3 regions of the Paenibacillus algicola genome follow, and region 3 is predicted to be linked to each of the others. Evidence: a T-box and tRNA genes for the amino acid it is inferred to sense, from the RefSeq annotation. Region 3 holds a T-box; the other regions hold tRNA genes.
What was found. A T-box is a leader RNA that pairs with one kind of tRNA and senses whether it is charged. The one in region 3 lies ahead of leuS (leucine--tRNA ligase), so its partner is inferred to be a tRNA-Leu.

Region 1: it has a tRNA-Leu gene. The T-box ahead of leuS (leucine--tRNA ligase) is inferred to sense a tRNA for this amino acid. The anticodon was not compared.
Region 2: it has a tRNA-Leu gene. The T-box ahead of leuS (leucine--tRNA ligase) is inferred to sense a tRNA for this amino acid. The anticodon was not compared.

What each region holds. Positions count from the first base shown of each region.
Region 1 covers NZ_CP040396.1:2,896,702-2,899,977, reverse strand. Annotated here, with positions in the region: gene E6C60_RS13520 (xanthine phosphoribosyltransferase) at 1-24, shown strand, start outside; gene E6C60_RS13515 (hypothetical protein) at 134-463, shown strand; gene E6C60_RS13510 (hypothetical protein) at 600-818, shown strand; gene E6C60_RS13505 (carboxymuconolactone decarboxylase family protein) at 886-1,215, shown strand; gene E6C60_RS13500 (YhjD family protein) at 1,325-1,747, opposite strand; tRNA gene E6C60_RS13495 (tRNA-Leu) at 1,916-1,999, shown strand; gene E6C60_RS13490 (alpha/beta fold hydrolase) at 2,340-3,194, opposite strand.
Region 2 covers NZ_CP040396.1:2,964,879-2,968,154, reverse strand. Annotated here, with positions in the region: gene E6C60_RS13890 (Gfo/Idh/MocA family protein) at 1-519, opposite strand, end outside; gene E6C60_RS13885 (AraC family transcriptional regulator) at 652-1,512, shown strand; tRNA gene E6C60_RS13880 (tRNA-Leu) at 1,664-1,747, shown strand; gene E6C60_RS13875 (universal stress protein) at 1,866-2,513, opposite strand; gene E6C60_RS13870 (hypothetical protein) at 2,609-2,797, opposite strand; gene E6C60_RS13865 (helix-turn-helix domain-containing protein) at 2,901-3,276, opposite strand, start outside.
Region 3 covers NZ_CP040396.1:1,580,204-1,583,479, reverse strand. Annotated here, with positions in the region: gene leuS (leucine--tRNA ligase) at 1-1,278, opposite strand, end outside; T-box leader at 1,365-1,600, opposite strand; gene E6C60_RS07040 (helix-turn-helix transcriptional regulator) at 1,643-2,515, opposite strand; gene E6C60_RS07035 (Gfo/Idh/MocA family protein) at 2,569-3,276, opposite strand, start outside.

The DNA.
Region 1 (3,276 bases), 1.3 Mb from region 3:
AGAATCACCTTCGTGGATGAATAAACTTTATGGAAATTTTGTGAAACCTGTGCCTAAAATAGCAACTATGCCTTTCCTGTGCGGGGTTTTTATTTTATAATGTAGGAGCAGGAAAGAGAGAGGAGGCAACAACATGGGGAAAGAGCCGGTAACTGAAACTTACTTGATCGAGAAGCTGAGCGGAGCGAAGGTTCACTTTGAACGGGCGCTGGATTGCAAGCACACCGAATTCGATGACCTTTATCCCTATATGATCGAACATCCTCAGTTCTTTTGGTATAAGCGTTATGTAGCCTGGTCTGAGCTTCTGACAATTGCTGGCATGTGTGAAGAGCTTTCTTATAACTGGAGAGAGCAGTTTACAGAGCAGCAGGTGGAATATGTAGAGAAGCGGGTTATGTCATCCACAGTTCTTGATTTCTGGTTTGAGAAGAATGACAGCATCGAGCCTGCTCAGCGTTAAGGCGTATGTGCGTGCGGGAGTGAATGCTCCGCAGAAGGCTGATGTTTCTCCATATGATGCTTTATTGTTGAAGGCTGCCTGCGGGATGACATTCATCCTGCGGGGGCCTTTTTAATCATGAGAAAGGAGGGCCTGTATGATTAACGACGAGCAGTTAAATGAGCTGCGTTTGTCCGGGGAACGAGTGCGTGTCGTTCGAGATGGTCTGGAAAGCAATGATGTGAGCGGGATTGTAGTCGCCTGGGATGAAGAGCATGTTATTATCCGCCGCAGGAACCGCCGGGTGGTCAAGCTTAGCCGCGGCTACAGCTATCAGCTTCATAGCGAACCGCGCATTAGTCCACTGGATGCCTAGCATAGATTTCTGCCATCGGGACAACCTAGACGGGAGAAGTTAAGCTACAGTGAGGTGGAATAAATCGATGGAATTTCACAGTGATAAGGTCAATGCCTACAAACATGAAATCCACAATCTGAAAACAGCCATGCCGGCCATTGCAGAGTCTTATCATCACTTCACCGGGGTCTGCTTTCAGGATGGGGAGCTGGATGAAAAAACAAAGCAGCTGATCGCGCTGGGGATCGCCATGTTCGCGAACAACGAGCTTTGTACGTATTACCATATGGAAGAGGCAAGGTCGAAAGGGGCTAGTGATGCCCAGATCATGGAGGCTGCTGCCGTGGCCTCGGCTGCCAGTGCAGGACATGCTATGTCACAGGGCTTGATGAGAGTTCAGGCCAATCTGAAATAGCGCAGAGTGACCAATCTTCTCAAAGTGCAAGCACGCTAAGGAACCGTCTGTATTGCAGCCCTGCTGCCTGTCAGGCGGTTCTTTACGTATATCTATATGCTAATGCACTTCAAGGCAAGGGACAGGCAGGCGCAGCAGAAATTTCGGCTTCCGCCTGCGGCGCTTCAGGAAGATGCAGGCCCAGGTAAGCCCGCATGCGGAACATGACCTCCTGCTGGAAACAGGGCCACAGTATTTGAAGAGTACCGATATATCCCCGGCAAGCATAACGGGCCTGAACGCCGTCAGCATCTCGGGTGATTTCGATGATCTTGATTGTACGGGTGGCAAATTGGAGCTTGATTTCCTTTAGCATTAGAGCGGTCTTCTTGGCGCCATTGCCGACGAGCTCCACATAAAGCTCGGGGGTCTTAAAGACGCCGCTCTCCTGAATAATCCGGCAGTCCCGTTCAAACACGCGGTGCGTGAATCGAAGCAGCATATAGCTCCTGATCAGTGAACGGTCTTCAGTACTCATTCCCGATACAGCCATGACGATCACCTCAAATGTAGGATTAAAGTACGAACTTATGTTCTTATTTTAACCGAAAGTCTGAGATTTAATCAAGCTTTTAAAAAAGTGTTGACACGATATAGCTAGCATGATAAGATATATCTTGTCGCCGCGATATGATTCATGATGGAGCGACAAACACAATTTGCGGTCGTGGCGGAATTGGCAGACGCGCACGGTTCAGGTCCGTGTGGGCTAACCCCCGTGGAGGTTCGAGTCCTCTCGACCGCATCACCTTAACAATTAACGAGCTCTTGGATTTGTCCTTGCGACGATTCAGGAGCTTTTTGCATAATTGGGATTTGCAAGGTGTTGCTCATGACCTGTACAGATGAAACATTTGAACTGTGATCTAGAAGTGCAAAGATGTTTGCTGTCGTGGATAATGGCTTGAGCACAAGAGGAAAGTTCTGAGTGATTTTCCAGGGTTGATTCGATCACCTAGCGAGAAATTGTGAAATGCACTTTGAGCTACACACCAAGTAGGAACAAAAAATGTCGGAAGCAGGTCCCTAAATAGCTGGAACATGCTCCGACACTATGTCTCGGTCGTCAGCCTTTTAGTTTGTTATTAACATTTTTTTAAGAATTGTTGAATTAGCTCATTGATCTCTTTAGCATGTGTTTCGAGAGCAAAATGCCCAGTATCAAGTAAATGGACTTCCGCAGATGGAATATCACGCTTATAAGCCTCAGCTCCAGCAGCGAGGAAGGCAGGATCATTTTTACCCCATACAGCTAAAAGTTTAGGTTGATACTTACGGAAATAAGCCTGAAAGTAAGGATAAATATCCACATTGGTTCTATAATCAAGAATCAAGTCCAGTTGGATTTCTTCAGCTTCTGGGCGCGACATGAAAGCAATATCCAAGGAATACCCATCTGGTGAAACAAGGCTGGCATCAGCTCCATGTAGATACTGAAAGTTACGTATGGTCTCAGGGGTCAAGGAATTGCGACATGCTTCACGATTTTCAGGTGTCGGAGAGTGCCAATACGTCTCCCAGGATCCCCACGCGTCACTAAATCCCTCAGTATAAGCGTTACCATTCTGACTAATAATTGCTTGAACTCTTTCCGGGTGAGCCACTGCCAAACGATAACCAACAGGTGCACCGTAATCAAATACATAAAGTACATACTGTTTGAGACCTAAAGCTTCAGTAAAACCTTCAATAACTTGGAACAGACTGTTAAATGTGAAGTTAAATTGACTGCGGGGCGGAGTTATTGTATGACCGAATCCAGGGAGATCAGGGGCAATGACACGGTATTGTTCTGCCAGTTTGGGAATTAGGTCGCGAAACATATGACTTGAAGATGGAAACCCGTGTAATAATAAAATAACTTGACCGTCTTTAGGGCCGGCTTCGCGATAAAAAACTTCGACATCTCCAACGATTTGCTGATGATAACTAATCTTCATTTATTAAAGTAATCGTATAATAAAAGCATATATTTTACTAACGAATAAATTGAATATCTGCTATTTCGAATTGAAATATAGA
Region 2 (3,276 bases), 1.4 Mb from region 3:
CCCTCCGCCGGAGCGCTCCTGATCGGCGAACCAGCCGCCGGGGTTGCCGAGGCGGCGAATCAGGCTCGCTTTGGCAAAATAAATTTCTCCAAGCTCGTCTTCATCAATAAACTTCTTCAGGACATGAATGCTGGAGGCATGGCGGCGAACATAGCCGACCTGCAGCGTTTTGCCGGATTCTCGTACCGCCTCCTGTACCTGCAGCGCTTCCTCGACCGTCTTGCACAGCGGCTTCTCACACAGCACATGCTTGCCCGCTTGAAGGGCGGCAATACTAATCTCTGCATGTGAATTGTTCCAGGTACAAATACTGACGGCATCTACCTCGGAATTTGCGAGCAGTTCCTTATAATGACTATACACGTTCGGGATGTCATATTTCTCTGCCTTTTCACGCGCTCTGGGTTCATTCAGGTCGCATACGGCGGCAAGCCTGACCTTCGGGTTGGCACTGTAAGCCTTTAAATGCGATTCAGAGATGGATCCGCTTCCGATCAAACCGATGTTCAAGGTGCTCATAATAACCTAACATCCTTTCCATATTTCATGCTTGCTCTTGGGGCACCCGTATAGAGGGGCGCAATCAAATATGTTATATTTATTCAAGCACCTATAAGTTAGCACGTTTGTATGAGGGGGAGAATGTGCAGGATGACAATAACCATGGATTATATGATCAGTTCACATCCTATTCGGCTGTTTAACCCCAAGCTGGATGCGAGCAAGCAGAAGATCAAGTCTCTGACCCTGGTGAACGCCGGACATCTTCCAAAGAGAAGGCCCCAGCGCCTGAACGCGCAATTCTCGTATTGGGCATTTGTCATGATTACCGGCGGCTCCGGCTTTTATCAGGTCGATGAGGGGGAGCAGCAGGCGATTGAAGCGGGAAGCTGGTTCTGCCTGTACCCGGGCGCAGTATTCAATTACGGGCCTTGGGAGGGCGGAGATTGGGATGAATATTACTTTACGGTAGAAGGCTCCCGCATTACAGAATGGCTGGAGCAGTGGCTGCAGGACCCCGGGAAGGTCAAGGCCACTGTATTTGATGATTCTTTAATGCACCGGATGGAGCTGATCTTCAAGCTGATGGACAGCGGAGCGCCAAGCAATATGGACCGCGCAGTGCTTATGCTGGAAAGCTTTTTGTACGATTTAGCCTGTCATTCCGACGGTGGAGAGGACAGTACCCGGGAAAGCTTTGCGCTCAAGGTTATTCAAGACATCTCGCAATCTCTCCATGTAAGGCAGGAAGCGGCAGAGATGGCGTCAAGGCATCATATTTCAGTATCCACGCTTCGAAGAATCGTACAGGAGTATACGGGCTATCCGCTGAACGAATTTCTGCACCGCCTCCGGATTTCGGAAGCACGCAGCATTTTACTGAATACTGAGCTGACGGTGAAGGAGACTGGGGAAGCGTTAGGATATAAAGATACCTTTTATTTCTCCCGGGTCTTCAAGAAAATGACTGGCGTTTCGCCGCGCAGCTATCGTAACCGGGTAGGGCCGTGAAGGGTCTTTAAAGTTTTTTGAAAAAGTGCTTGCAATCTTGCTGAAGCGAGAGTATACTCTTAATTACGGTGATTGAAACGGAACTGGTTCGGAAAGAACAAGACAACCGAGAATTCACTAGACATCTTCGAGGCTTCGAAGATATATGCTTGCGGTCGTGGCGGAATTGGCAGACGCGCACGGTTCAGGTCCGTGTGGGCTAACCCCCGTGGAGGTTCGAGTCCTCTCGACCGCATCCTATGAATAAGAGCTGATCCCTTGGGGATCAGCTCTTTTCTTAATATTCAGGGTTAGAGTGGGTGCGGTGCGTGCAGTCAGGCCGCGGCTAGCGGCCTGATTGCATAATCCACAGTTTATGTTGTTACTGCACCGTCGAAAATGTGATATTTGATGACCTCTTGACCCCGAATCGTCTTGAAAATGCCGTTATTGAAGTCCGTGTATACGCTCTGATAAAAGGTTCCTTCAATCGCATCCGCTGCACTCGTCTCAAATTGCAGCACATAGCTATCGCCATCCCGAACGAGATATGCCTTTGTGCCCGGCTCATAATCATCCTCATGCTGCTCCACCTGTCGCTTGACCGAGACAACATGAATATCCACCAGCTCAATGCTGCGGAGAATCTCGTTCATGATCGAGTCCTCGGTTAACTCCTCCCATTTCGTACGGACAGACTGACCCAGGACAATCTGGGTAATCTTTCTTTCTCTCGCCGTCTCAATGATCACCTCTGCGGCATCCCGCGAGGGACGCTTCGAAATCAGAAACTCCGCTTGCAGCTGCTGTGCGAGCGATGTCCACAAGGCCATGTTCCGATCTCTTTCTTCGTGATACGTATCTTCATCCTGGACGCCTACCGTCAAGATCGTCAGTGGCGCCTGAAAGGCCTGCGCGAGCTTGGCTCCGCGGCGGATCAGACGCTCTGAGCTCGGCCCGTAGCTGACACAGACCAGAATACTTTCACTGGCAAATGTATCTTCGGCCGGGCTTTGATTCATATTCAATCCTGCTCCACCTCCTGTTTTGTGCATTATGTACACATTGTAACAAAAAAGAAGCCGCAGGGAGAAATTCACCTGCGGCGTTCTGCAGTTCACGGAGAGGTCTTGCTGCCAGCACGCCAGCGTATTGCCGTCACCAGGCCGCTCAGCATGCCAAGCAAGCCTCCCAAAATTACACTCCATATCAGATCATAGGAATGCCAGCCCATTAGAAAGCCGATCCCGCTTCCAAGCGTCGTGCCTCCCAATAGTCCCAGCGCCGTGCCGATATCCTTATCCATCTTATCCCTCCGTTTATCCAAGGCTATGGAGATGGTATTCCCTGCAAGAACAGGGACCATTCTAAAGATCCAGGATCTTAAAGAAGGGTCCCTATTTTTGCCGTTACGGCTGAGCTTTGGTTCGAAGATCTCCTTGAAGTGCGCAGTCGGCAAACAGTACCGAGCGCGGGATGCGAAAAAAGGCTTCTGCTTTCTCTTGAAACGCTGGAGAAGGCAGGGTTCCCTGATGCAGCCATTTACGGAATGTGCCGGGATGTACGCCGATCCAGCGGCTGACATCACTGACCGAGAGGTCATGCACCATGCACAGGCCAGTCAAAATCCGATTGCTGACGGGTGAACGGGTCAACGTCCGTTTCATGAAGCGCGAAGGCTCCGGCTGACAGATCAAGGGTGACTTTTCCAGTAATTCTTCGCGAAACAAAATATGACGGGGATAACCGAGATAGCTGCAAGCCTTCTCCAGATTGGTTTTGCCG
Region 3 (3,276 bases):
GCTGAACAGCCAGTCGCGAAGACGATAAGTAATCTTCTTGCGTCCCTTTCCGTTCTCCTCCAGCCAGGCGGACATTTTCTCAATAGCCTCTTCGTTCTGGAGCCCATTCAGGAACTCGGAATTGGTATGCTCGCCCGCTCCGGTGTAAGCTTCCTCCTCCACGTTACCGCCCTTTACAACCTCGATAATATCCAGGCCAAATTTCTTCGCAAATTCCCAGTCACGGCTGTCATGTCCCGGAACGGCCATAATGGCACCGGTGCCATAGCCTGCCAGCACATAATCTGCAATCCAGATCGGCAGGCGCGCCCCGTTTGCGGGATTCACCGCATAAGCGCCTGTAAACACACCGCTCTTGTCTTTGGCAAGGTCTGTACGCTCCAGGTCGCTCTTGTGAGCCGCCTGCTCCTGATATTGCCGGACCGCTTCCTTCTGCGCTGCCGTTGTAATGTCCTCCACCATCTCATGCTCCGGAGCAACGACGCAGTAGCTGGCTCCAAACAAGGTGTCGGGACGGGTGGTGAATACAGTCAGCTGCCGGTCATGACCTTCGATATCAAACACGACCTCAGCACCTGTGGACTTACCGATCCAGTTACGCTGCATATCCTTAATGCTCTCGGACCAGTCCAGTTCCTCCAGATCCTCCAGCAGCCGCTCGGCGTAATCCGTAATCTTCAGAATCCACTGCCGCATCGGCTTGCGGATGACCGGATGTCCTCCCCGCTCAGACTTGCCATCAATGACCTCTTCGTTCGCCAATACTGTGCCGAGTGCAGGACACCAGTTCACAGGTACCTCGGCTACATAAGCAAGGCCTCTCTTGTACAGCTGAATAAAGATCCACTGGGTCCATTTATAGTATTCCGGATCGGTGGTGCTAATCTCGCGGTCCCAATCGTAGGAGAAGCCGAGAGATTTGATCTGTCTGCGGAAATTGTTAATATTCGCAATTGTAAAATCACGCGGGTGCTTGCCTGTATCCATCGCATACTGCTCTGCAGGGAGGCCAAAAGCGTCCCAGCCCATGGGATGAAGCACATTATAGCCGCGCATCCGCTTGAAGCGGGAAACGATGTCTGTTGCCGTGTATCCTTCCGGATGGCCTACGTGAAGCCCGGCGCCGGAAGGATAAGGGAACATATCCAGCGCATAAAACTTCGGCTTGCTGTCATCCTCTTCCGTCTTGAATGTCTTGTTCTGATCCCAGAACTCCTGCCATTTCGGCTCGATCGCCTGGGGCTGATAGCCATGGCCCGTCTGTTGATTGTCACTCATCTTTGCCAGCTCCTTCTCTACGTTCACACTAACCTGTGAGATCAAGGGATTGTAGCCAAAAAAACCTCCCGTCTCCAGCGTATAACGCTAGGGACGAGAGGTTGTTTCCCGTGGTACCACCCTAGTTAGTGTAAGGCATGCTTTGCCTTAGACTCACTTTGCACCTCTAACGCAGGTGAGACGACGATAATTATCGGCTAGCTTACGCCGAATAGTCACCGTTACTCCGAGGTGAGTTCACTTCTGCTGTCAACCGGCTTGCACCTGACGCCGGCTCTCTGAGTGACAGGGATGAAATGATAGTCCTCATCATCGCATTGCTTTTTTTAAATTGAATGTCGATATTATAACCGAATATTCCCTGCTAAGTCAATGTAGAAATGCGGCTGCTGCGATACTCTTCCGGGCTGGCGCCTACCATTTCCTTGAACATGCGGCTGAAATGGGCCAGATGGTTAAAGCCTGCCGCCCGTCCCGCCTCCGTGACGGTCATGTCCGGATGCAGCCACAGCAGGATCTTGGCCTGGTTAATGCGCCGGCTGTACACATATTTCAGTACCGTTGTCCCCGTCACCTCTTTAAAGATGGCAGACAGATACGGCTTGGAAAGGTGAACTGCCCTGGCGATCTCGTCCAAGGTAAGCGGTTCATCATAATGCTGCTCTACAAACGTGATCACATGCTGGACATGCCGCTCCTTCTCGGAGTGAGAAGCCTGCTCCACCACCGTTTCCGTACAGAGCTCGGCCACGAACAGAAGCAGCTCCGCAAGGCGCAGTCCCTTCCGATCTGCAGCCCACGCTCCTTCCAGACAGGAAAGACGCTGCATTTCCTTCAGCAGAACCTCGAATTCCTCCCGCTCTGCCCCTGCAAGTCTCAGCCGATAATTACTGAGCTGCTGAAACGGCCGCAATGCAGCAGAGGACAGCTCCTTGCTCAGCCACTGATCCAGAATGTCCGGTTCAAAATGAATGATGCTACGGACATATTGATCACCCTTCTCAAGGTGAGGACAATGCAGCGTCAGACCGTTCATGAGCAGCAGGTCACCTGGCTTCAGCGCATAGAACCGGTCCCCGATCAGATACGTGCAGGCTCCCTCATGAAAATAAAACATTTCATATTTAGTGTGAGAGTGGAATATACCGCTTGGAATGCGGCGATCGTTCATGTATGTAAATTCATAGGGCTGCCCCTGCCGGGCAGGCTCACCGTGAATCTGGAATCCCGCTTTCATAAAGCTTCTGCCCCTTTACGCACCATGGATTCCTTACATTATAAACGAAAGCGCTAAGGAATACGAACCGCCTGCTGCTGGGCGATAACACAGAGCTCCCCGGCTTTAAGTGCATGCTCCTGCGTCATCGCCTTCTCCGTGCGCTCCAGGCAATCCAGAATCAGCTCCCCGAAAAAAGGATACCCGACCTTGCCACTCAGCTCCAGATGATGCTCTCCGGTTCCATTGACAAGATAGAGATGATCGCCTTGGGAACTGCGGGCAATGTCAATATATTTACGAAGCTCAATATACCCTTCGGTCCCGAGAATGATCGTTCTGCCATCTCCCCAGGTACCCAGCCCGTTCGGCGTAAACCAGTCTACCCGGAAATAGTTCGTTGCCCCGTTGTCTCCGATGAGGGTTGCATCCCCGAAATCCTCCAGCTCCGGATATTCCGGGTGTCCATAATTCGCCACCTTGCTGCTGACAACCTCTGCATTCTTGCAGCCGGCAAAGAACAGAAACTGCTCGATCTGATGGGAGCCAATATCGCATAAAATGCCGCCATACTGTGCCCGCTTGAAAAACCAGTCCGGACGGTTTCCTGCATCCAGCCGGTGCGGTCCTGTCCCCATGACTTGAATGACCCGCCCGATGGCGCCGTCCTGAATGAGATGGCCTGCATGAATTGCACTTTCTACATGCAGCCGCTCACTGTAGTAGACCATATATTTTCGTCCGGTCTCCGCCGCCTTGATTCTTGCCGCTTCCACCTGCTC